Regions from separate parts of the Telluria sp. AZSoR62 genome, predicted to be linked through region 4. Evidence: predicted binding sites of a transcription regulator. Region 4 holds the regulator's gene; each other region holds the start of a gene.
The links. The regulator FliA, encoded in region 4, starts transcription of late flagellar genes. The targets are predictions, from matches to a motif close to CTAAAGTTTNNNNNNNNNNNGCCGNTA.

Region 1 (5,914 bases), on a different contig from region 4:
GTACGTGGCGGACCGTGTCCGCTGCACTTAGGAGAATTCCATGATCCGATCGCTGTTTATTGCCAAGACCGGCCTCGAAGCGCAGCAGACCAACCTCGACGTCATCACCAACAACCTCGCCAACGTCAGCACCAACGGCTTCAAGCGCTCGCGTGCGGTGTTCGAGGACCTGCTGTACCAGAACGTGCGCCAGCCAGGCGCGCAGTCGTCGCAGCAGACCAACCTGCCTTCGGGCCTGCAGATCGGTACCGGTGTGCGCACCGTCGCCACCGAGCGCATCTTCACCCAGGGTAATCCCCAGCTGACCGGCAACTCGAAAGACGTGATGGTCAATGGCTCGGGCTTCTTCCCGGTGCTGCTGCCGGACGGCACCCAGGCCTATACCCGCGACGGCTCCTTCCAGACCGACGCCAACGGCCAGCTGGTCACCTCCAGCGGCTTCGTGGTGCAGCCGGCGATCACCATCCCGGCCAATGCCGAATCGATCACCGTCGGCCGCGATGGCGTGGTCTCGGTGAAGCTGCCGGGCACCCCGGCCCCGACCCAGGTCGGCTCGCTGCAGCTGGCGACCTTCATCAATCCGGCCGGCCTGGAGTCGCGCGGCGAGAACCTGTACGTCGAGACCGGCGCCTCGGGCAACCCGAACCTGAACGTCCCGGGCACCAACGGCTCCGGCGTGCTGATGCAGGGCTATGTGGAATCGTCGAACGTGAACGTGGTCGAGGAAATGGTCAACATGATCCAGACCCAGCGCGCCTACGAGATCAACAGCAAGGCGATCACCACCTCCGACCAGATGCTGCAGAAACTGTCCCAGTTATGAAATCTTCTCTCTTTTTCGCTGCCCCATTGCTGGCGCTGGCCGGCTGCTCGACCACCCCGAGCAGCATCGTGCAGGGCCCGACCTCGAGCCGCCCGATGCTGGTGCAGACGGCGCCCGCCGCCGATGGCGCCATCTACAACGCCAACAGCTATCGCCCGATGTTCGAAGACCGCCGCGCGCGCCACATCGGCGACCTGCTGACCGTGAACATCACCGAGCGCACCTCGGCCGGCAAGTCGGGCGCGAGCACCGGCAGCAAGTCGGGCAGCGCCGGCTTCACGGTGCCGGGTCCGCTGCAGGCCAAGCTCGGCGCCGGCATCGCGCTGGAAGGCGCGAACAAGTTCGCCGACGCCGACACCCAGAGCGCATCGAACAATTTCTCCGGCACCCTGGGTGTAACCGTCACCGAAGTGCTGCCCAACGGTAACCTGATCGTCGCCGGCGAGAAGCAGGTCGCCATGAACAAGGGCATCGAGTACATCCGCTTCTCGGGCATGGTCGCTCCCGACACCATCCAGCCGGGCAACATGGTCTCGTCGACCCTGGTGGCCGATGCACGCGTCGAATACCGCACCAACAGCCGCGTCGACCGCGCCGAGATGAGCAACATGTTCTCGCGCTTCTTCCAGTCGATGCTGCCGTTCTGAGGATAGCCATGCAGATGAAAATCACCTCGATCGCCTTGCTCTGCGCAGCCTTGCTTGGCGCCGCTACCCCGGCCCAGGCCGAGCGCCTGAAGGACCTCGCCAGCATCGCCGGCGTGCGCCAGAACCAGTTGTCCGGCTACGGCATCGTCGTGGGCCTGGACGGCACCGGCGACCAAACCAGCCAGACCCCGTTCACTGTGCAGTCGATCCAGGCAATGCTGCAGCAAAAGGGCGTGAACCTGCCGCCCGGCACCCAGCTGCAACTGAAGAACGTCGCGGCCGTCATGGTCACCACCTCGCTGCCGGCCTTTGCCCAGCCGGGCCAGACCATCGACATCACGGTCTCGTCGATCGGTAACGCGAAAAGCCTGCGCGGCGGTACGCTGCTCATGACCCCGCTGCATGGCGCCGACGGCCAGGTGTATGCCATGGGCCAGGGCAATGTGCTGGTCGGCGGCGTCGGCGCCCAGGCGGGCGGCGCGCAAGTGCAGGTCAATCACCTGTCGGTGGGCAAGGTCTCCGCCGGCGCGACCGTCGAGCGCGCAGTGGCCTCGAACCTGGGCGCCGACAACCAGATCCGCCTCGAGCTGAAGGAAACCGATTTCTCGACCGCCGCCCGCGTGGTGGAAGCCATCAACGACCAGTTCGGCGCCGGTATCGCCACCGCGCTGGACGGCCGCGTGATCCGCGTGCGCACGCCGTCTTCGAGCGACCAGCGCGTGGCCTTCATCGGCCAGCTGGAAGGGATCGACGTGGCCCGCAGCAAGGATGCGGCCAAGGTGATCATGAATGCGCGCACCGGTTCGGTGGTGATGAACCAGGCTGTGATGCTGGAAAACTGCGCGATCTCGCATGGCAACCTGACCGTGACGGTCGGCGCCGAGACGAACGTGAGCCAGCCGGCCCCGGGCTCGCGCGGCCGCACCGCCGTGACGCAATCGAACTCGGTCGACGTCAAGAAAGACCCGGGCCGCGTGTTGATGGTCAAGGGCGGCGCCTCGCTCGCCGAAGTGGTCAAGGCCATGAATTCGATCGGCACCACCCCGCAAGACCTGCTGGCCATCCTGCAGGCCCTGAAGGCGGCCGGCTCGCTGCGCGCCGAACTCGAGATCATCTAAGAAAGCACGCCATGATCGGTTCTCCTTCCACTGACCTGACCAGTAAGTTCGCCCTCGATACCAAGGGCCTGGGCGAACTCAAGCAATCGGCCAAGGCCGGCTCGCCCGCCGCGCTGAAGGAGGCTGCTACCCAGTTCGAAGCCATGTTCATCAACATGATGATGAAGAGCATGCGCGACGCCACCCCGCAGGAGGGGATGCTGGACAACCAGCAGTCCAAGATGTTCACCGGCATGCTGGACCAGCAGATGAGCCAGAACCTGGCCAAGCGCGGCGTCGGCCTGGCCGACATGCTTACGCGCCAGCTGACCTCGAACCAGGTCGGCGCCCAGGCGCTGGCGATCGGGTCGGATGGCATGGCGGCCGGGAAAGCCGCGGCCGCCGCATCGGCCCTGGCGCCGCTGGACGGCAGCATGCGTCCGGGCATGGACGCGGCCACGATGATCAAGACCGGCGCGAAGCAGCCGGGCGCGCCGGCCCTGGCGCTGACCACCGACTCGGGCCGCGTGCAAACCCCGCACGTGCGCGCCTTCCAGGAAAAGCTGCACGCCCACGCCGCCGAGGCCGAGCGCGCCACCGGCGTGCCGGCCAAGTTCATGCTGGGCCAGGCCGCGCTGGAAAGCGGCTGGGGCAAGCGCATGATTCGCAACGCCGACGGGACCAGCAGCAACAACCTGTTCGGCATCAAGGCCGGCCCTGGCTGGAAGGGCAAGGTCGCCACCGCCGTGACCACCGAATACATCAACGGCCGTCCGCACCAGAAGGTCGAGAAGTTCCGCGCCTACGACACGCCGGCCGACTCGTTCAAGGACTACGCCAACATGCTGGCCAAGAACCCGCGCTACGAGAAAGTGCTGGCCAGCGGCGGCGATGCCTCGGCCTTCGCCCACGGCCTGCAGCGCGCCGGGTATGCGACCGATCCGAATTACGCAAGCAAACTGACCCGCATCATCAAGAACTCATTGGCGTAAAAGAGCAAGTAACCCTTAGGGTGGACAAGTTTCCTGCCCACGCGGTCAGGCAGCAAGATCATCGCATACGGTTATTCAAGTGATAACTATCGCCGCGTGGGCGGGGAACCCCCTCACCCGACGGGTCAAGTTTTTTCATCAGTTGCCGTAAATGAGATACACATAGAAAGAAAGCTGACATGTCCGGTAACCTCCTCAGCATTGGCAAGAGCGGCCTGTTCGCGGCACAGGCAGGCCTGTCCACGACCGGCCACAACATCGCGAACGCCAACGTGGCCGGCTACAACCGCCAGACGGTGGTGCAGTCGACCGCCCCGATGATGGATACCGGCGTGGGCTTCATCGGCACCGGCACCCAGATCGACCAGATCAAGCGCTACAGCGACGAATTCCTCAACAGCCAGGTGCGCAACGCCCAGGCCAGCAAGAGCGGGCTCGATTCCTACTACAGCCAGATCAGCCAGATCGACAACATGCTGGCCGACCAGACCGCCGGCCTGTCGCCCTCGCTGCAAAGCTTTTTCAAGGGCGTGCAGGACATGGCCGCCAACCGCGCCTCGATCCCGTCGCGCCAGTCGATGCTGTCGAGCGCCGACACCCTGGCCACGCGCTTCCAGGCGCTCGATTCGCGCCTGGGCGAGATCCGCGAAGGCGTGAACAGCACCATCGAAAGCAGCATCACCACGATCAACTCCTACGCCAGCCAGATCGCCGACCTGAACGAGAAGATCGGCACCTTCGCCTCGGCCATGCAGCGCGCGCCGAACGACCTGCTGGACAAGCGCGACCAGCTGGTGATGGAACTGAACACGCAAGTAAAAGCCACCGTGCGCCCGGGCGACAACGGCAGCCTGACGGTCTCGATCGGCAGCGGCCAGCCGCTGGTGGTGGGCCAGCGCGCCTTCGAACTGGCGGCGACCAAGTCGCCGACCGACCTGACCCGCCTGGAAGTGGGCTATGTGACCGGCAACAAGGTCTCGGTGCTCGGCGAGAATGCGCTCTCCGGCGGCGCCCTGGGCGGCGCGCTGGAGTTCCGCAGCAAGACGCTGGACCCGGCGCAGAGCGCGCTGGGCAAGGTCGCGATCGGCCTGGCGCACGAATTCAACCAGCAGCACAAGCTGGGCCTGGACCAGAACGGCGTGCCGGGCGGCGACTTCTTCAGCGTGGCGCCGGCCTACGTGGGCAAGAACATCCATAACGCCACGGCCAGCACCACCAAGATCGACGCCATCGTCAGCAACCCGGCGGCGCTGGCGGACAGCGATTACAAGGTCGAGTTCGACGGCACCGACTACCAGGTCATTCGCCTGTCGGACAACAAGAAGACTACCTATACCGGCGCCGGCGCGGCCCAGACCATCGACGGGGTCGACTTCAGGATCACCGGCACGGCGGCAAAAGAAGACAACTTCCTGGTGCGCCCGACCATCGGCGGCGCCGCCAATTTCAGCGTGCTGGTCAAGGACGTGTCCGGCATTGCCGCCGCCGCGCCGATCAGCACCAGCGCGCCGCTGAGCAATACCGGCACCGCGAAGATCAGCGAAGGCAAGGTCGACCCGAGCTTCCTGGGCGGGGGCACCGCGCTGCCGCTGACCCTGAGCTTCGATAAAACCAGCGGCAACCTGGGCGGCTTCCCGGCCGGCACCGTGCGCATGGTCGACAGCAATGGCGTGGCCAGCACCGTCCCATCCGGCAGCGTGCCCTTCAAGGCCGGCGCCACCTATACCTTCGGCGGCATCAGCGTGACCATGACCGGCGCGCCGGGAGACGGCGACAAGTTCACCATTTCCAGCAACGGCAGCGGGGTGGGCGACACCCGCAACATCGGCCTGCTGGGCGACCTGCAGACCAAGAACATCTTCAACAACGGCACCGCGACCCTGCAATCGTCCTATGCCCAGCTGGTGAGCACGGTCGGCAACAAGACCCGCGAAGTGCAGGTGAACGGCAAGGCCGGCGAAGCGCTGCTGGTGCAGGCCCAGGGCGCGGCCCAGGACGTCTCGGGCGTGAACCTGGACGAGGAAGCAACCAACCTGATCAAGTACCAGCAGGCCTACCAGGCCGCCGGCAAGGTGATGCAGATCGCGGGCAGCATCTTCGACACGCTGCTGTCGATCGGCCGCTGATCGCCCACCGCACGTCACCGCACCAACACGAGGCACCCATGCGCATCAGTTCACTTTCGATCTACAGCAACGCGACCACCCAGCTCAATTCGCTGCAGAGCGCCCTGGCGCGCACGCAGATGCAGCTGTCGACCGACCGCCGCATCCTGACCCCGTCCGACGACCCGGTGGCGTCGGCGCGCGCGCTCGAAGTGAGCCAGTCGAAGGAAATGAACAGCCAGTTCGCCAC
Region 2 (5,914 bases), on a different contig from region 4:
GGATCGCCTTGTATCGGCCTTGGAAAAGATGTCCGACCAAGCTGTGCCGCCGGTTGAAATATTGGCTGTACAAGCCGTTCAGTTGGCGCATGCCGCGTGAAAGATTCGCCTCCACTGTTTCGATCAGCAAATGGTAGTGATTCGTCATCTGGCAAAAGCTGTGAATCACGAAGTTGTGCCGCTTGCACACCAAGGCAAGCATTGCTAGCCAGACCTGGCGGTCGGTATCGTGCCGGTAGATCGGATTACGCCGGTTGCCACGCGAGGTCACATGGTAGAGGGCGCCTGGAAATTCGATTCGAAGTGGTCGCGTCATACCGCTAACGGTATCGATTGGATAATCGCTTGCACTGAGGCCGCACAGCTGCGCGCAGGGTAAGAACTGTTGAGCTCGTGTCCGAATGTCAGACCTGACCCCGAAATTGGTTAGGAAGGCCGCAGAAAATAGTTGTAGACGACCGGTCTAATTTAACTTATTATCGATCCATGAACAAATCGTCAGCAAGCGAAGCCCCCGATGTCCGTGACAAGATCGTCGCAGTCGGTCAGCGCCTCATGGCGGGCAGGGGATTTTCGGCAGTCGGCTTGAGCGAGATACTGACTACCGCCGGCGTGCCGAAGGGATCGTTCTACTATTATTTTGCGTCCAAGGATGCGTTCGGCGAAGCCTTGCTCGAGCAGTATTTCAAGGACTACCTGGCCGAGATCGATGCTGCCTTCCAGGAGCCGGACATCAGCATGGCGGACGGCCTGGTGCGCTATTTCGACAACTGGCGCACCAGCCAGTCCCTGGGCGAGTGCCATGGAAAATGCCTGGTCGTGAAACTGGGGGCGGAAGTGTCGGACCTGTCCGAGCCGATGCGCCTGACGCTCAAGCAGGGCACCGCGGGTATCGTGGCGCGCCTGGCGCATGCCATCGAGCAGGGCGTCGCCGAAGGCTCCTTGCAGGTGGAAAGCGAACCGGGCCTGGTTGCCGAAAGCCTGTATCAACTCTGGCTCGGCGCCAGCGTCATGGCCAAGATCACGCGCGACGAAGCGCCCTTCGATGGCGTCATGCGTACCACGCAGCACCTGCTGCATCTGTCCCGCTGAGCGGGACACTACTTCCAACGCTTCAGACGGAGCGTTTTTTTGACCTCATCAGTAGACGACTGGTCTACTACTTTCAAGAAAGATCCATGCCATGAATATCCTGATCGTCCTGACCTCCCACGACACCCTCGGCAACACCGGCCGCAAGACCGGCTTCTGGCTCGAAGAACTGGCGGCCCCGTATTACGCCTTCAAGGACGCCGGCGCCAACATCGTGCTGGCCTCGCCCGCCGGCGGCCAGCCGCCGCTCGACCCGAAGAGCAAGGAGCCCGATTCCCAGAGCGAGGCGACCCGCCGCTTCGAAGCCGATGCCGAGGCAACTGCCCAGCTGGCCGCCACCGTCCGCCTCGATTCGGTGTCGCAGGACGATTTCGATGCAATGTTCTACCCCGGCGGCCACGGTCCGCTGTGGGACCTGGCCGAGGACGCGAACTCGATCGCCCTGATCGAAGCCTTCATCGCGGCAAACAAGCCGGTTGCGCTGGTGTGCCATGCTCCCGGCGTGCTGCGTCACGCAAAAAATCCCGACGGGTCGCCGCTGGTGCAGGGCAAGCAGGTCACGGGCTTTACCAATACCGAAGAAGCGGCGGTCGAACTGACCGATATCGTGCCCTTCCTGGTGGAAGACGAACTCAAGGCAAAGGGCGGCATCTTCACGCGGGGCGACGACTGGGCCGCGCATGTGGTGACCGATGGCCTCTTGATTACCGGACAGAATCCCGGCTCCTCGGAGGAAACGGCAACTACCTTGCTGCAGGCGCTTGCCCGCAAGGCCGCGTAGGCCCCGTCAGTCCCGGGTGGGAACGCGGAGCCTCAGGGGCTGATCAGGATCGTAGGGAGATGAGGGCAGCCTGACCCGGCGGGGTCAGCCGACCACGAAGCGCTTCGATGGTCCGCCGGCAACGGTCTGCCCGCTGGAACCATACACGCCGCCGGCTTCGGCGCCGGCCGGCATGCGCAATGCGTTGAGCACGCCCTGGTTGTGGGCCAGCTGCTTGTTGATCAGCATGCCGTTGACGCGGTTGAGTTCCTTGGCCTGGCGGGCCAGGTCCAGCAGTTGTTCCCACTGGGTCTGTACTTCGGCGGTGCCGCCGACGGCCAGCCAGGGTTGCATGCCGGCTTCCGAGCCTTCGCAGCCCGCTGCCAGCAGGGCGGCGTGGCGTTCGGCCGACAGGTCGGCCAGCGCCTGCAACAGCGCGTTCTTGCGTGGAGTGAGTTCTGCCAGCCCGTCGGCGTCCGCTGCGACCAGCAGCGCTTGTTCCTGCTTCATCAACTCCAGCAGGGAGGTGACGTGTTGCTGCTCAAGGGAAAGGGTCGAGGCTGGGCTGGTGGGCATGAAGGGTTATCGCTTGCGTGAATGGAGCAAGTCGCGGACGGTGTCGAGCAGCCCGTCGGCGACTTTCTCGGAATTGACCTGGAACTGGCCATCGGCGATGGCCATCTTGATGCGTTCAACTTTCTTGGTGTCGAACACCTGGTTGTTGGCGCCCACGGCAGCGGCCATGGCCTGGCCCTGCGAGGACAGGCGCACGCTGTCGGTTGCCGCCGGCGTGGCGGCGGTCGTCGCGGCCTTGTCGGTGCGGGTATTGTTGGCCGGCGTGGTTGCCGGCTGAAGGCCTGGGTTGCCCTTGACGGTATCGTTGATTTTCACAGCATCATCCTTCTCTGTTCGGAGCGGAAACTCCGGTATCTGCATCCGGTAACGGCGCGGATTTCACAAACTTTAGTGCAGAAAAGGCCATGGATTGAAATTATGCGGTGCCGCTGAATGACAATGTTCAGATCGCGATTTCGATGACGCCGCCGCTGCGTGCGGTGCCGCTCACCACGGTGCCGGACTGGGTACGCGCCTGCGCGACCTGGCCTTCGCCGGCATTGCCGAGCGCGCGCGCTTCGGCCGACACCGAGAAGTTCGATCCTTTTGAAACCAGCCGTACCGCCTGGCCCTGCTGCACGACCGGCTTGGCCTTGAGCGTATCGAGCCGCAGCGGTGTTCCCGCCTGCAGCGACGCGGTCGGCGTGCGCCCGATGGCCTGGGCCATGTCGGTGATGATGCCGTTTGGCATCGCCGCGATATCGCCCTTCATCATCACCAGCTGGCTGGCGTCCACCGCCTGGCCCTGGGCCAGCGGCACGCCCGCTGCCACATACTCGGCCACCACGCTCACGGTCGCCTGAATATACACCGTCCAGGCGCTCGGCGCGGTACAGCGCACGCCCACTGTTGTTTTCCCCCACGCCCGTGCGCCCGGCTGCTGGAAGGCTTCCGGAGCAGGGCAGGCGGCCAGGCTGGTGCGCGGATCGACATTGCCGACCTTGACGCTCACCTCGCCGGGCAGGCCGGCGGCCTGGGTCTGCAGGTATTGTTCCACGACCGCGCGCAAGGCCGGCAGGTTCTGGCGCTGGGCGACCGGCTGTTGCGCGGAGGCGAAGGGCGCGAGCAGGAAGAGCAGGGCGGCGATCTGGCGTTTCATGGAAGGATGACTCCGGTAAGGGCATGGATCTCGAATGCTGCCATTTTAGGCAGCATGATTCCATGGTGAAACTTTGAATAGCCGGGGTTTGCCGTCCTTTCTCCATCGATTGGTGTTTGTTGCCCGTCCGTATGATCGGTGCTGTCCCAATACGTCCCGTCCCGGAGGCAGCATGATCGGCAAAGTCGACCAGTATCTGAGTTTCAACGAAAAGGCCCTGTCCCTGCGCGCCCAGCGCCAGGAGCTGCTGGCGTCGAACATCGCCAACGCCGACACGCCCAACTACAAGGCGCGGGACATCGATTTCACCGCGGCGCTGCAGGGTGCGCTGGCGGCCAAGGGCGCCACCGGCCCGATGGCGACCACGGCGCAGAACCACATCGGCCGCGGCAAGCCCACCGGCGACATGCTGTCCAACGGCACCCCGGTGATGTACCGCGGCGTGGTGCAGGGCGCGGTCGACGGCAACACGGTCGACATGGACGTGGAACGCAACCAGTTCGCCGACAACGCGCTGCGCTACGAAGCCGGCATCACGATGATCAACCACCAGATCAAGGGCCTGCTCGCGGCCATTCAAGGACAGTAATCATGTCGCTATTCAATATCTTCAACGTGTCCGGCTCGGCCATGAGCGCCCAGGCGCAGCGCCTCAATACCGTGGCCAGCAACCTGGCCAATGCCGACAGCGCCACCAGCGCCAATGGCGAAGCCTACCGCGCCAAGGCGGTCGTGTTCGAGGCGGTACCGCAGCAGTCGGGCGCCACCGGCGTGCGGGTGCGCGAAGTGGTCGAGGACGCGTCGCCGCTCAAGCAGGTCTACGATCCCAAGCACCCGATGGCCGACGAGAAGGGCTATGTGGCGATGCCGAACGTGAACGTGGTCGACGAGATGGTCAACATGCTGTCGGCCTCGCGCTCCTACCAGACCAATGTCGAGACCATGAACGCGGCCAAGACCATGTTGCAACGGACCCTGACCCTGGGTCAGTAACACAAGAACACTAAACCATGACCACCATTGCCAACAACAACCCGGCCGCGAACGTCTCCGACCTGATGTCGACCATGAACGCCAAGAAGAAGGTCGAGACCGACAGCGTCCAGGCCGACACCGACAAGTTCATGACCCTGCTGGTCACCCAGCTGAAGAACCAGGATCCGCTGAACCCGCTCGACAACGCGCAGATCACCAGCCAGCTGGCCCAGCTCTCCACCGTTACCGGCGTCAACAAGCTCAACACCACCCTGGAATCGCTCAAGACCAGCTACCAGTCGGCCGAAGCGATGCAGGCGACCAACCTGATCGGCCACGGCGTGCTGGTCGAGGGCAACAAGGTGCAGCTGCAGGATGGCAAGGCCATCCTCGGCGTCGAGCTCGAGAGCCCGGCCGACAAGGTGCAGGTGGTGATCACCGATCCGGTCACCGGCAAGGATGTCCAGACCATCGAGCTCGGCCCGCAGGCCGCCGGCGTCCTGCCGCTGGCCTGGGACGGCGTGATCGATCCGAAGAACGTCGATGCCGCCGGCAAGCCGGTCACCCTGGCCAATGGCAACTACGGTTTCCGTGTCGTCGCCACGCGCGGCGGCGAGGCCCTGAAAGATGCGAAAGGCCTGTCCTTCGACAGCGTCGCGAGCGTGACCACCAGCGGCAAGGACGGCATCAAGCTGAACCTGCCGGTGAAGGGGTCCGTGAGCATGGCCGATATCAAACAAGTCCTGTAAGCCAGCCGCTTACCAACCTATTAGGAGTACACCATGTCTTTCCAACAAGGCCTGAGCGGCTTGAACGGCGCTGCCAAATCCCTCGACGTCATCGGTAACAACATCGCCAACGCCAGCACGGTCGGCTTCAAGGGTTCGACCACCCAGTTCGCCGACGTCTACGCCAGCTCGCTCAACGGCGCCGGCGGCGTCACCGCCGGCATCGGCGTGAAAGTGGCGGCGATTTCGCAGCAGTTCACCCAGGGTAACGTCGAAGCCTCGAACAACCCGCTGGACATCGCCATCAATGGCGCCGGCTTCTTCCGCACCGAAACCTCGGGCCTGATCCAGTACAGCCGCAACGGCCAGTTCTCGCTCGACAAGAACGGCTTCATGGTCAACCCGCAGGGCGCCAAGCTCACCGGCTACGGCCTGAACGCCAACGGCCAGCTCTCGGCCGGCGCCCCGGCGCCGCTGCAGATCAACACCGCCGACCTGCAGCCGGTCAAGACCTCGGAAGTGCAGATGGAACTGAACCTGGATTCGCGCAGCCAGGCGCCGATCAACACGCCGTTCAACGCGGACGACCCGACCACCTACAACAAGCAGACCCCGATGAGCGTGTACGACACGCTGGGCAATCCG
Region 3 (5,914 bases), on a different contig from region 4:
GGGGTGGTGAGGTCGCGGATCTGGCGGTCGGCGTCGAGCATGCGGCGGATCGCATCGACCTTCTTGACGCGCGCCGGGCCGGCCAGCGCCGCCTGCTCGTGTTCCTTCAGCTGGCGCACGTGCAGGGCGCACTGCTGCTCGAGCAGGGCCAGGCGGTCCCAGTCGTTGTCGTTGGCAGCGCGCAGCATCTGGTCGGTGATCACCGCCATGGTCTCGTACACGTCGACGATATCTTCGCTGGTCATCGATGGCATGGTCAGGCACTCATCAGGGTCGGTGCGCGCAGCGCGGGAGCGGAAGCGGCCGGCGCGGCGGCGGTTGCCGGCGCGGCCTGCGGGTCGATCGCATTCCAGGCGTCGCGCAGGTCGGTCAGCAGCGCATGGACTTCTTCCAGCATGGCCGGGTCGTTGGCCAGGTTGGCCTTGAGCAGGCGCGCGCTGATGTATTCGTACAGGGCGTCCAGGTTCTGGGCGATCTCGCCGCCGACTTTCTTGTCCAGCGCCGCGCGCAGGCCGTTGTCGACGATGTTGATGGCCTTCGAGATGGCGGCGCCCTTGGCGGCGACATTCCCGGCCTTCATGTTGCTGATGCCGCCGAGGATGGACACCAGGGCGCCGTCGTACAGCATCACGATCAGCTTGTGCGGCGACGCGGCGCCGACGCCGGTCTCGAGACCGACCTTGGCGTAAGCGTTCACGCCGCGTTGCATGGATCCAAACATCATCTTCTCCGGTTGTGCAGGTTACGAGTTGGCGGCGAGGCTGGCCAACTGTTGTGTCAGGTAGTTCGAGGTCGACTGCATCGATGCGAGCATCGTGTCGAGCGCGGTGAACTGTGCGCGGTAGCGCTTCTCGATGCCGTCCAGGCGGGCGCCGAAGCGCTCCCGTTCGGACGCCACCGACTTGATGCTGGTGTTCAGGCCATCGGCCTTGCCGCTGATCAGGCCATCCTTGCCGGTCAGCGAGGTCGCCAGGTTGTTGAGCTGGTAGGCATAGCCCTGCGAGAAGGTCAGGGTGCCGCGTTCGCCGATGGCGCCGCCGGTCACTTCGAGCTTCAGGCCTTCCACCCGCGAACCGGCAGCAGCCGTCAGGGTCTGGCCATTGCCGGTGGCCGGGTAGCCGCCGATGGTGCCGGCCACGTCGGTGCCCTTGGCCGGCTGCGCGCCGCCGAACACGGTGCCGATGCTGGTGCCGGTCAGGCTGGAAATCGCGATGTTCGAGCCGGCGCCCCAGCGCGTGGAGGACAGCGCCAGCTTGCCGCTGCCGTCCACCGCCGCCTCGACCGTGTCGCCGTTCTCGGCGAAGCCGGCATTGCCGTTGATCGCCGCGCGCAGCAGGGCCGACAGTTCGGCCGGGGTGTAGCTGCCGGCGCTGAGCGAGATATTCGCGGTCTTGCTGGCCGTGACCGGGTCGGTCTGGTTCAGGGTGACGGTCCAGGTCGTGTTGGGGGCGATCGTGGTGGTCGGCGGCAGCGCCGCGGCACTGGTCAGGCTGCCCTTGCTGGCGACCTGGGTCAGGTTGATCGCATAGGTGCCCGGCTCGGTCTTGGCGGTCGAGGTGGTAAATTTCACCAGGTTGTCGCTGGCGGTACCGATGGCGGCGAACATGCCGGCGATTTCCGAGAAGTTGTCGGTCATCGCCTTGTTCAACTTGGTCGAGTCGATGGCCAGGCTGCCGTCCTTCTGGAACGAGATGCCGATCTGGCTCAGGCTGTTGAGCTTGCCGCCGCCGACGGCGGCGCCGAGCATCGAGCGCAGCTGGCCCTGGACCGAGCGCACGGTCGAATCGCCCACCAGCACGCCGCCCTTCTTGGTCTCTGGATCGTAGCTGGTCAGGCTCTTCATCGTCGAGTTCAGCTGGTTGTAGGCCTTGACGAAGCCTTCCACGCTGACCTTGACCGAGGCGGTGTCCTTGGCGATCGTGACGTTGCTGTTGCCGGTCTGGGCCAGGTTCAGGGACACGCCCTGGATCGCCTCGGTGACGGTGTTGCTGTCGCTGGTGACGGCCACGCCGTTCACGTCCAGCAGGGCGCTCTGGGCGGCGCTGGTCTGCTTCAGGGCCTGGGCGCCGGCCGGGTCGTAGCCGAGCAGGCCGTTCAGGGCGGCGTCGGGCGCCGCGCCGCCGTCGCCGCTCAGGCTGATCTTCATCGACGAGCTGGCGCCGGTCTTGGTCGAGGTGAGCACCAGGCGGTAGGGCGAGGCGCTGCCGTCCGAGACGATACTGGCCTGCACGCCGATATTGGCCTTGTTGATCGCGTCGCGGATGCCTTGCAGCGACTGGTCGCCCGCTTCCAGCACCACGGTGCCGCTGGCCTTGGCGCCATCCTGGGTGAAGCCCGCGCCCAGGTAGCTGCCGCCGCTGCCGGCGGCCAGGCCGGCCAGGGCCGGGTTGCTGCCGCCGACCGTGATCGGGCTGGCGGTGCTCGAGGTCAAGCTGATGGTGCTGCTGGCGGTAACGGTGCTGCCGCTGTTGGCGCTGCCGGCCGCATGGGCGATGCCGCCTTCGACCACGCCGGCCACGGATTCGCTGACCGTGATGTTGGCGCCGTCGGCCGCGAAGAAGCGCAGGTCGCCGTTCGCGGCCGAGCCGGTGAAGGTGATGTTCGCCGCGGCCAGCGCGGTGGTGGTGGCGTTGGTGCCGGCCAGGGTGGCGTCGATGGTCCCGGCGGTGACGCCGCCCACGCCGCCGGCCGCGATGTTCGCGCCCTGGGTTGCCAGCTGCACGCCGCCGACCGACAGCGTGTAGCTGCCGGCGGCGTCGGTCGAGACGTTGCCGAAGTTCGGTGCGCCGGCTCCGCCGAACAGGGCGGCGCCGGTTTCGGTGCGCGCCGCGGTGGCGGACACGCCGGTGGTGGCGCTCTGGGCGTTGACCGCCGCGGCCAGCTCGCGCGCGCTGCGGGTGGTGCCGCTGGTGGCGATCGCGGCGCCGTTGATGGTGAGCGAACCGCTGGCGATGCCGTTGCTCGCGACACTGGCCGGCAGGGCCGTGCCGGTGGTGCCGTACTGGCCGCCGCCCACGGTGCCGAACTGGAAGGTCAGGGTGGTGCGGGCGCCGCTGCCGATCATGGCCGTCATGCTGGCCTTGCCGGCGCTGTTGAGGGTCTGGGCCTGAGCCAGCTGGCTGACCTTGATCTTGTAGCTGCCGGCCGCCGCTTCGGCGGTGGCGCTGGCGCGCAGCACCTTGTCGTCCGACACGGTAGCGCTGACGGCGCGGAAGGTCAGCGGCGAGGTGAGGGCGCCGAGCGAGGTCTGGAAGGCGCCCATGCCCGCGCTGAGCTTGTTGAGTGCGTCGAGCTTGGCCTGGAAGAGGGCCGCTTTCTTGTCGTAGTTGGACAGTGGCGCAGCCTCGGCCGCCATGAGCTTCGCAACGAGGCCGTCGACGTCGAGTCCTGAACCAATTCCTGATGAAGTGAGCGCCACTTGTTTCTCCTACGAAAGACGTTAATGTAAGTCATTATCGGCAGGAGCAAAGGGAACTTGAAAGGAGGAATTACCCGCCTGTTTGGAGATTCGCAGGCGGGTTGCCACAAGCGCAAGGTAAACGCAGAAAGCGCAACGGCCCCTGCGCTTCTTGCGCAAAGTGGCGGTCACGTCCTGTTGCGTTCACCGGAACGCTACGCGGCCCAAGGCCGGTTTCAGACCTTGTCGCTGATCAGGCGGCCCATCATCTTGTCGAGCGACTTGGCGATTTCCAGCGCTTCGACGGTCGGGATCTGGCGCACCACTTCGCGGGTGGAGATATCGACGATCTTGACGATGGTCTGCTTGTTGTCGTCGTCGACCGAGAACTCCAGGCCCTGCGCCGAGGCGGGCAGCGACTGGTTGATCTTCTTGACGGCGTCGGCGACCTGCTCGCGCGAGGGCTGGGCTTCGCCCGGCGCGGCTGCGGTATCGAGGCGCTTGCCCGCTGCGGCCTGCGCCGGTGCGGCGCTGTCGACCGCGCTGCCGGCGCGATCCTCGAACTTCGGGGCGACTGGTGTACTGACAGTGTTGATGTTCATATCGGGGACCCTTAGTGAAAATTCCCCGGCTGATTTTCATCAGCCGGGGAACCGTATTACACCGTGTGGTGACTACTTTGCGATTAACCGCGCAGCAGGGACAGCACGCCGTTCGGCAGCGAGTTGGCCTGGGCCAGCATCGCGGTACCGGCCTGCTGCAGGATCTGGCCGCGGGTCATGCTTGCGGTTTCTGCGGCGAAGTCGGTGTCGACGATGCGGCTGCGCGATGCCGACAGGTTCTCGGTGGTCGATTGCAGGTTCGAGATCGCCGACGAGAAGCGCGATTGCAGTGCACCGTATTCGGCGCGCTTGGTGTTGACCGATGCCAGGGCAGCGTCGGCAATCTTGATTGCCAGCTGGGCGCCGTCGAAGCTGGTGATGTCCAGCGAAGCGACCGACTTCAGCGTCGAAGCCTTGGTCAGGCCCAGGCCCGAACCGGCGTCGGTCACCGAGAAGCTCTTCTCCGAGTCCATCGTCACGCGGCCGTTGGCGATACCGGTCGCGCCGGTTGCCACTGGCAGGGCGGCGGTCAGGTCGCCGTCTGCTTCGTAGGTCTGCATGTTGACGTCGCCGGTCGAACCAGCACCGCTGGTGAGCTTGATGTCGTTGCCGCTCGAGTGGGTCAGCTTGATGCCCTTGTTCTTCGAGTCGTATTCAGCGGTCACGCCGGTCTTGGCCGACTGGGCGTTGATGGCGCTGACGCCGGAGGCGAAGTCGTCGGCGCTGGTGCCGGCGCCGGTCGAGAACGAGATCGTGACGGCGGTGCTGTTGTCCGAGGTCAGGTCGATCGCGAAGTCCTTGCTGGCGGTCGGCTTGATCAGCACTTCGGTCTTGGCCGTTGCGGTCACGCCGGTCTTCGAGGTTTCACCGTTGATGCCGGCAGCGATGGTCTTTGCAGTATCGGTTGCCTTGGTGGTGTAGGTCGACTTGCCCAGGTGGCCGGCGACGTCGACAGCTTTCGAGGCGACGACGTTGGTGGTGGCCGCGGCTGCCTTGGCGTCCACTTCGGTACGGTTGTTGCCGTAGGTCGAGGTGGTGAAGTTGGCGCCGTTGGTCGAGATCAGTTCGTTGGCGTTCGCGCCGACCTGGAAGGTGGCGGTGCCCATCGTGCCGTCCAGCAGCTGCTGGCCGTTGAACGAAGTGGTCTGGGCGATACGGTTCAGTTCCGAGCCGAGTTGGGTAACTTCGGTCTGCAGTGCCTGGCGGTCGCTCGACGAGTTCGATGCGTTCGACGACTGGACTGCCAGTTCGCGGATACGCTGCAGGATGTCGCCCGAGCTGGACAGTGCGCCTTCGGCGGTCTGCGCCATCGACACGCCATCGTTCGCGTTACGGGTCGCCTGATTCATGCCGCGGATCTGCGACGACATACGGTCCGAGATCGCCAGGCCAGCTGCGTCGTCCTTGGCGCTGTTGATGCGCAGGCCCGAAGACAGGCGCTGCAGCGAGGTCGTCAGCGACGACTGCGATGCGCTCAGGTTACGTTGCGAGTTGAGGGAAGCGATGTTGGTGTTGATTACGGATGCCATGGTGATTCTCCAAGCTGTATTTCGGGGCGGGCGACTTTACCCTGTTCACTTTGGTCCGCCACGCTGTTCCGTGACGATCAAACCGCTGTTGATGCTGGTAACGTGTTCCTGTGGGAAAACTTTAGGGCCGTTTTTGCGAAAAAATGGCCCTGTTCGTTACTCGGCCCCGAAGGCGCTGCGTCTAGACGGCGAGGTTTTCGCGAACTTTAGGGCGAAATAAATTATTTTTTTACGGAAATATTTTCGCTTCAGGTCGCCGCGCCCAAAGAAAAACCCGCCGCGGCAGGTCGCCGGGGCGGGTTTTCTTGTCAATGCGGCATCGGCCGCAGGATTCTCAAGGCCGCAGCAGCGGGTACAGCTTTTCGAGCGAGGCCAGGTTGGCGTCG
Region 4 (5,914 bases):
CGCTGGTGGACAAGACCCAAGGAGGCGAGCTGCTCAAGCGCATCAAGGGCATCCGCAAGAAATTCGCCCAGGAAGTCGGCTTCCTGGCGCCGCCCGTGCACATCCGCGACAACCTGGAACTCAAGCCATCGGCCTACCGCATCACGCTCAAGGGCGTGGAAGTGGGCACGGGCGAAGCCATGAACGGCCAGTTCCTGGCGATCAACCCGGGCATGGCCAGCGGCACGCTGCCTGGCCTGGTGACGACCGATCCGGCCTTTGGCCTGCCCGCCACCTGGATCGACGCCAGCCTGCGCGACGAAGCCCAGAGCATGGGCTATACCGTGGTCGACGCCGGCACCGTGGTGGCGACCCACCTGAACCATTTGATCACCACCCACGCCTCCGAGCTGCTGGGCCGCATGGAAGTGCAGGCGCTGCTCGACCACCTGGGCAAGGAAACCCCGAAGCTGGTGGAAGACCTGGTGCCGAAGATCGTCTCGCTGTCGACCTTGCAGAAAGTGCTGCAGAACCTGCTGCAGGAAGGCGTGCACATCCGCGACATGCGCACCATCATCGAGGCGCTGTCGGAATACGCGACGCAGACCCAGGACCCGAACGAGCTGACCGCCATGGTGCGGGTGGCGCTGGGCCGCGCCATCGTGCAGCAGCTGTTCCCGGGCATGAACGAATTGTCCGTGATGACCCTCGACAACCGCCTCGAGCGTTTGCTGATGCAGGCCATGGGAGCGGGCGGCGACGGCGCCGGCATCGAGCCGGGCCTGGCCGACACCATCGCCCAGCAGGCCGCGAATGCTGCCCAGCAGCAGGAAGAGCTGGGCCTGAGCCCGGTGCTGCTGGTGCCGGCCCCGCTGCGCGTGCTGCTGTCGCGTTTCCTGCGCCGTGCGGTGCCCCAGCTGAAAGTGCTGTCGCACAACGAGATTCCGGAAACCAAGACGATTCGGGTGACCAGCCTGGTCGGCGTGCCGATGTGATGGTTGTAGGGTGGGGGGGAGACCCGCCCACCCTACAAAACCTTGGTAGACCTTCATTTTTTCCCGGGCCATTTGAAATAGGCCCTTTTCCCCTTCCTTCTCCCCCGATGGTTTCCGCACGGCATCGCCAATAATACGATCTATGGACGGGCGGTTTCGCCTGCAACAGAACATAGAACAGACCAGCGAAGTGCGGAGAACAACGATGAACGTGAAGAAATTTACAGCGGCTACCTCCCGTGACGCCTTGCGCAAGGTGCGCGAGGCACTCGGTCCTGACGCAGTCATCCTGTCCAACCGTCCGGTCGACGGCGTGGTCGAGATCCTGGCGCTGGACAACGACGACGTCGCCTCGCTGTCCGCGCCGAGCATCGAACAAGCCCAGCCGCAATTCCAGGCCTTCGACACCGACTTCGACCCGGAACCGGTCTTTTCCCGCGCCCCTGCCTTCGCCGCTCCCGAACCACGCCAGGCCGCTCCGCGCGCCGCCCAGCCGCAGATGGAGCCGTTCGCCGGCCAGCCTTATGTCGAGCGCCGCGCCGCGCCTGCCCCGGTTGCCGAGGAAGTGCCGCCGACCTACGAAAACCGCCGTGCCCCGGCTGCAGCGCCGGCCATCGACATGGCCGCCATGAGCTCGATGATGAGCGCCGCGATCGCCCAGGCCAAGGAATCGGCCACGCTCGAAATGAGCGGCATGATGAATGAAATCCGCGCCATGCGCGGCATGATGGAAACCCAGCTGGCCGAGCTGTCGTGGAACGCCGGCTCGCAGCGCGAACCGCAGAAGAACGCCGTGCTGCGCGAGATGCTGGCCGCCGGTTTCTCGGCCACCCTGGCGCGCTACCTGATCGACAAGATGCCGGCCACGAAGGACGCGGCCGAAGCCCTGCGCTGGATCAAGACCGTGCTGGCCCGTAACCTGACCACCATCGCCAACGAAGACGACCTGCTCTCGCGCGGCGGCGTGTTCGCCCTGGTCGGCCCGACCGGTGTCGGCAAGACCACCACCACCGCCAAGCTGGCCGCCCGCTGCGTGATGCGCCACGGCGCCGACAAGCTGGCCCTGATCACCACCGACGCCTACCGTATCGGCGGCCACGAGCAGCTGCGCATCTACGGCAAGATCCTGGGCGTGATGGTGCACTCGGTGAAGGACGAAGCCGACCTGCGCATCGCCCTGAAGGAACTCAAGAACAAGCACACCGTGCTGATCGACACCATCGGCATGTCGCAGCGCGACCAGATGGTGACGGAACAGGTGGCCATGCTGAGCGAATCCGGCGCCGACGTGAAACGCCTGCTGTGCCTGAACGCGACCTCGACCAACGAGACCCTGAACGAAGTGGTGCGCGCCTATCAAGGTTCGGGCCTGGCCGGCTGCATCATGACCAAGCTGGACGAAGCCGCTTCGATCGGCAACGTGCTCGACGTCGTGATCCGCCAGAAGCTGAACCTGCACTACATCTCGAACGGCCAGCGCGTGCCGGAAGACCTGCACCTGGCCGACCGCGCCATGCTGGTCGACCGCGCCTTCCGCAGCAAGGCCGCCGGCAACGGTTTTTTCGACGCCGACCTGCCGCTGATGATGGCCGCCGCCGGCGCCAACGCAGGCAACCTGCACAACGACCGTTCGCTGCGCGAGGTGTCCCTTGGCTAGTTTCGATTTCGACCAGGCCGAAGGCCTGCGCCGGATGCTGCAGGGCCCGCGCCCGCGCATCGTGACTTTTCTTTCCGCTACCCCCGAAGACGACAAGGGCGCCATGCTGGTCAACCTGGGCGCCTCGCTGTCCCAGGCCGGCAACGACGTGCTGATCGTCGACGCCTGCGAGCGCGAGTATGGCGTGGCCCGGCGCCTGGGCATCAGCCGCGCCGCCGCGCTGACCAACGTGGCGCGCCAGGAATGCGGCCTGAACCAGGTGCTGCACGCGGTGCCGCAGGGCTTCTCGGTGGCTTCGCTCGGCAGCCCGCAGCGCGCCGACGACGCGCGCCGCCTGGGCAAGACCTTCGACGTGCTGGTCAAGCAGGCCGGCATCGTGATGGTCGACGCCGAACTCGGCCCGGACGGCGAATTGCCGCTGCCGCTGATGGCCAGTTCCGAGATCGTGGTGCAGGTCTCCACCAGCGCCGCATCGATCACGAATGCCTACGCCTTGATCAAGCATTTGTCGCACCAGCTGGGCCGCCGTCCTTTCGGCATCCTTGTTACCGGCGCGACAGAGGCGGAAGCCAAGGTTGTATACGATAATATGTCTACCGCGGCAACACGCTACCTGGCGGTGACCCTCAATTCGATGGGCTCGGTACCGGCCGACGAATACCTGCACCGCGCCGCGCGCCTGGGGCGCGCCGTGGTCGATGCCTTCCCGCTGGCGGGCGCATCGGTTGCTTTCCGCCAGCTGGCAGGCAAGTTCGCGCTGCACGCGATGCCGCAGCTGGGCCGGGGAGGCGGCGCACATTTCGGGTCCTGACCTGCTAGAGAAGAAGAGAAGACAAGCAACGCATGTACACGGTCAAAGGGAAAGCGGACAAGAACCATTTGCTGACGGAGCACATGCCGTTGGTGAAGCGTCTTGCCCACCACATGAAGGCCAAGCTGCCGCCTTCGGTGGAAGTCGATGACCTGGTGCAGGCGGGCATGATCGGCCTGCTCGACGCGATCAACCGCTACGAGGACAACCACGGCGCCCAGTTCGAGACCTATGCGGTGCTGCGCATCCGCGGCGCCATGCTCGACGAACTGCGTTCGAGCGACTGGATGCCGCGCAGCACCCGCCAGAACATGCGCAAGGTCGAGGCTGCGATGGAAGCGCTGCAGCAGCGCCTCGGCCGCCCGGCCAGCGAATCGGAAATCGCCAAGTCGCTCAAGATCTCGCTGTCCGAGTACCAGGACATGCTGGGCGACGGCGGCGGGCACCAGCTGCTGTACTACGAGGATTTTCACGACGAAGAGGGCAGCGACAGCTTCCTCGACCGCTATGCGGTCGACGACGCCGACCCGCTGCGCTCGCTGCTCGACACCGACTTCCGCCAGGCCGTCATCGACGCCATCGACAAGCTGCCTCCGCGCGAGAAGATGCTGATGGGCCTGTACTACGAGGAAGAACTCAACCTGAAGGAAATCGGCGCGGTCATGGGCGTGAGTGAATCGCGCGTGTCGCAGCTGCACACCCAGGCGGTGTCGCGGCTGCGTGCCTCGCTCAAGGAGCAATTATGGACTGGGCCAGCGTAGCGGGACTGGTGCTCGCGCTGGCGGGCATCCTGGTGGGCCATACGCTCGACGGCGGCAAGTTCGCCTCGCTGATCCAGCCGGCCGCGTTTGCCATCGTGGTGGTCGGCACCTTCGGGGCCGTGCTGCTGCAAAGCGAAACCCGCAGCTTCCTGCATGGGATGCGCATGCTGCGCTGGGTGTTCTTCCCGCCGAAATCGGGCCGCGACAAGCTCTCGCGCGAGATCGCGCTGTGGAGCCTGACGGCGCGCCGCGACGGCCTGCTCTCGCTCGAGCAGTACATGGGCACGCAGGACAAATTCGTCCAGAAGGGCCTGCGCCTGGTGGTGGACGGCATCAACCCCGACAAGATCCGCAGCCTGCTCGAGAGCGAAATCAGCGCCTACGAATTCGCCCAGCGCCAGGCCGCGCGCATCTGGGAATCGGCCGCCGGCTATTCGCCGACCATCGGCATCCTGGGCGCGGTGCTGGGCCTGATCCACGTGATGGAGAACTTGTCGGACCCGTCGCGCCTGGGTTCGGGCATCGCGGTCGCCTTTGTCTCCACCGTATATGGCGTGGGCCTGGCCAACCTGTTCTTCTACCCGGTCGGGAACAAACTGAAGGCCATCGTCACCGACAAGGTGACCCAGTACGAGATCCTGGCCGAAGTCTTCCACGACCTGGCCAGCGGCGACCATACCCGCGTGGTCGACGAGCGCGTGGCCAGCCTCCTGATGCGCCACTAGGCGCTGGACCATGGCGCGCAAACGCTACGACGATCATTCGGCTTCCGGCGAGCACCACGAGCGCTGGCTGATTTCCTACGCCGACTTCATCACGCTGCTGTTCGCCTTCTTCGTCGTGATGTACGCGATTTCCATCGTCAACGAAGGCAAGTACGCGGTGCTGTCCGAAGCGCTGGGCGACGCCTTCGGCGGGCGCAGCCTGGCGCCGCAGGCGGCCACGCGCGTGGAGCCGGCGCTGCCGCTGTCGCACATCGTCAACCGCAAGCGCATCGAGGCCGCACGGCGCGACCGCCAGCGCCTGGAGACCCTGTCGAAAGACCTGTCGGCGACCCTGCTGCCGCTGGTGAAATCGGGCCAGGTGCGCGTGACCCAGAACGCGCGCGGCATCAGCATCGAGATCAATGCCAGCGCGCTGTTCGACCAGGGTGACGCGGTGCTGCAGCCGGACGCGCGCGCGGTGCTGCGCGAGGTGGCCGGCCTGCTGAAAGACGATCCGCACATGGTCGAAGTCGAAGGCCATACCGACAACCTGCCGATCGCCACGCCCCAGTATGCATCGAACTGGGAGCTGTCGGCGGTACGCGCGGCCAGCGTGGTGCGCCTGTTCATCGAGGGCGGCGTACAGGAGCAGCGGCTGTCGGCGATCGGCCATGGCGCGACGCGGCCGGTGGCGCGCAACGACAGCCCCGTCAACCAGGCGCGCAACCGGCGCGTTGCGGTGATGATCCTGGCCGCGACGCCCGAGCCGCCGCCCACGGCCCTGAAATAAAATGTCATTTTTGCCGTCTGTTTGAAATATTCTTTCAAGGAGTGCGCATGCATGTCAAACCCATCCTTGCCCTGCTGGTCCTTGCCCTGGGCGGCCTCGTGAGCGCCGTCGGCGCCGTGGAAAAAGACGCGGCCGTGCGCCACCAGCTCGAAGTCGAGACCACCGGCGGCCAGGTGCGGGTGCGCCTGACGGTCGAGAACCATGGCGAGACCACGAT

Region 1: flgK (flagellar hook-associated protein FlgK) is a predicted target of FliA. The motif match lies at 3,684-3,710, and genes of this name have one in related genera.
Region 2: flgM (flagellar biosynthesis anti-sigma factor FlgM) is a predicted target of FliA. The motif match lies at 2,793-2,819, and genes of this name have one in related genera.
Region 3: fliD (flagellar filament capping protein FliD) is a predicted target of FliA. The motif match lies at 3,454-3,480, and genes of this name have one in related genera.

What each region holds. Positions count from the first base shown of each region.
Region 1 covers NZ_JBYTST010000015.1:84,348-90,261, reverse strand. Annotated here, with positions in the region: gene flgG (flagellar basal-body rod protein FlgG) at 41-823, shown strand; gene AC3XQU_RS20320 (flagellar basal body L-ring protein FlgH) at 820-1,470, shown strand; gene AC3XQU_RS20315 (flagellar basal body P-ring protein FlgI) at 1,485-2,588, shown strand; gene flgJ (flagellar assembly peptidoglycan hydrolase FlgJ) at 2,600-3,559, shown strand; gene flgK (flagellar hook-associated protein FlgK) at 3,739-5,685, shown strand; gene flgL (flagellar hook-associated protein FlgL) at 5,724-5,914, shown strand, end outside.
Region 2 covers NZ_JBYTST010000015.1:92,126-98,039, reverse strand. Annotated here, with positions in the region: gene AC3XQU_RS20380 (transposase) at 1-316, opposite strand, end outside; gene AC3XQU_RS20375 (TetR/AcrR family transcriptional regulator) at 487-1,092, shown strand; gene AC3XQU_RS20370 (type 1 glutamine amidotransferase domain-containing protein) at 1,184-1,873, shown strand; gene AC3XQU_RS20365 (flagella synthesis protein FlgN) at 1,958-2,428, opposite strand; gene flgM (flagellar biosynthesis anti-sigma factor FlgM) at 2,435-2,743, opposite strand; gene flgA (flagellar basal body P-ring formation chaperone FlgA) at 2,871-3,566, opposite strand; gene flgB (flagellar basal body rod protein FlgB) at 3,739-4,155, shown strand; gene flgC (flagellar basal body rod protein FlgC) at 4,158-4,559, shown strand; gene AC3XQU_RS20340 (flagellar hook assembly protein FlgD) at 4,577-5,290, shown strand; gene AC3XQU_RS20335 (flagellar hook protein FlgE) at 5,324-5,914, shown strand, end outside.
Region 3 covers NZ_JBYTST010000015.1:26,134-32,047, reverse strand. Annotated here, with positions in the region: gene AC3XQU_RS20005 (flagellar protein FliT) at 1-254, opposite strand, end outside; gene fliS (flagellar export chaperone FliS) at 257-721, opposite strand; gene fliD (flagellar filament capping protein FliD) at 743-3,418, opposite strand; gene AC3XQU_RS19990 (flagellar protein FlaG) at 3,634-3,999, opposite strand; gene AC3XQU_RS19985 (flagellin N-terminal helical domain-containing protein) at 4,083-5,528, opposite strand; gene fliB (flagellin lysine-N-methylase) at 5,863-5,914, opposite strand, start outside.
Region 4 covers NZ_JBYTST010000001.1:6,296-12,209, reverse strand. Annotated here, with positions in the region: gene flhA (flagellar biosynthesis protein FlhA) at 1-974, shown strand, start outside; gene flhF (flagellar biosynthesis GTPase FlhF) at 1,180-2,631, shown strand; gene AC3XQU_RS00055 (MinD/ParA family ATP-binding protein) at 2,624-3,442, shown strand; gene AC3XQU_RS00050 (RNA polymerase sigma factor FliA) at 3,475-4,203, shown strand; gene AC3XQU_RS00045 (flagellar motor protein) at 4,185-4,928, shown strand; gene motD (flagellar motor protein MotD) at 4,939-5,697, shown strand; gene AC3XQU_RS00035 (hypothetical protein) at 5,745-5,914, shown strand, end outside.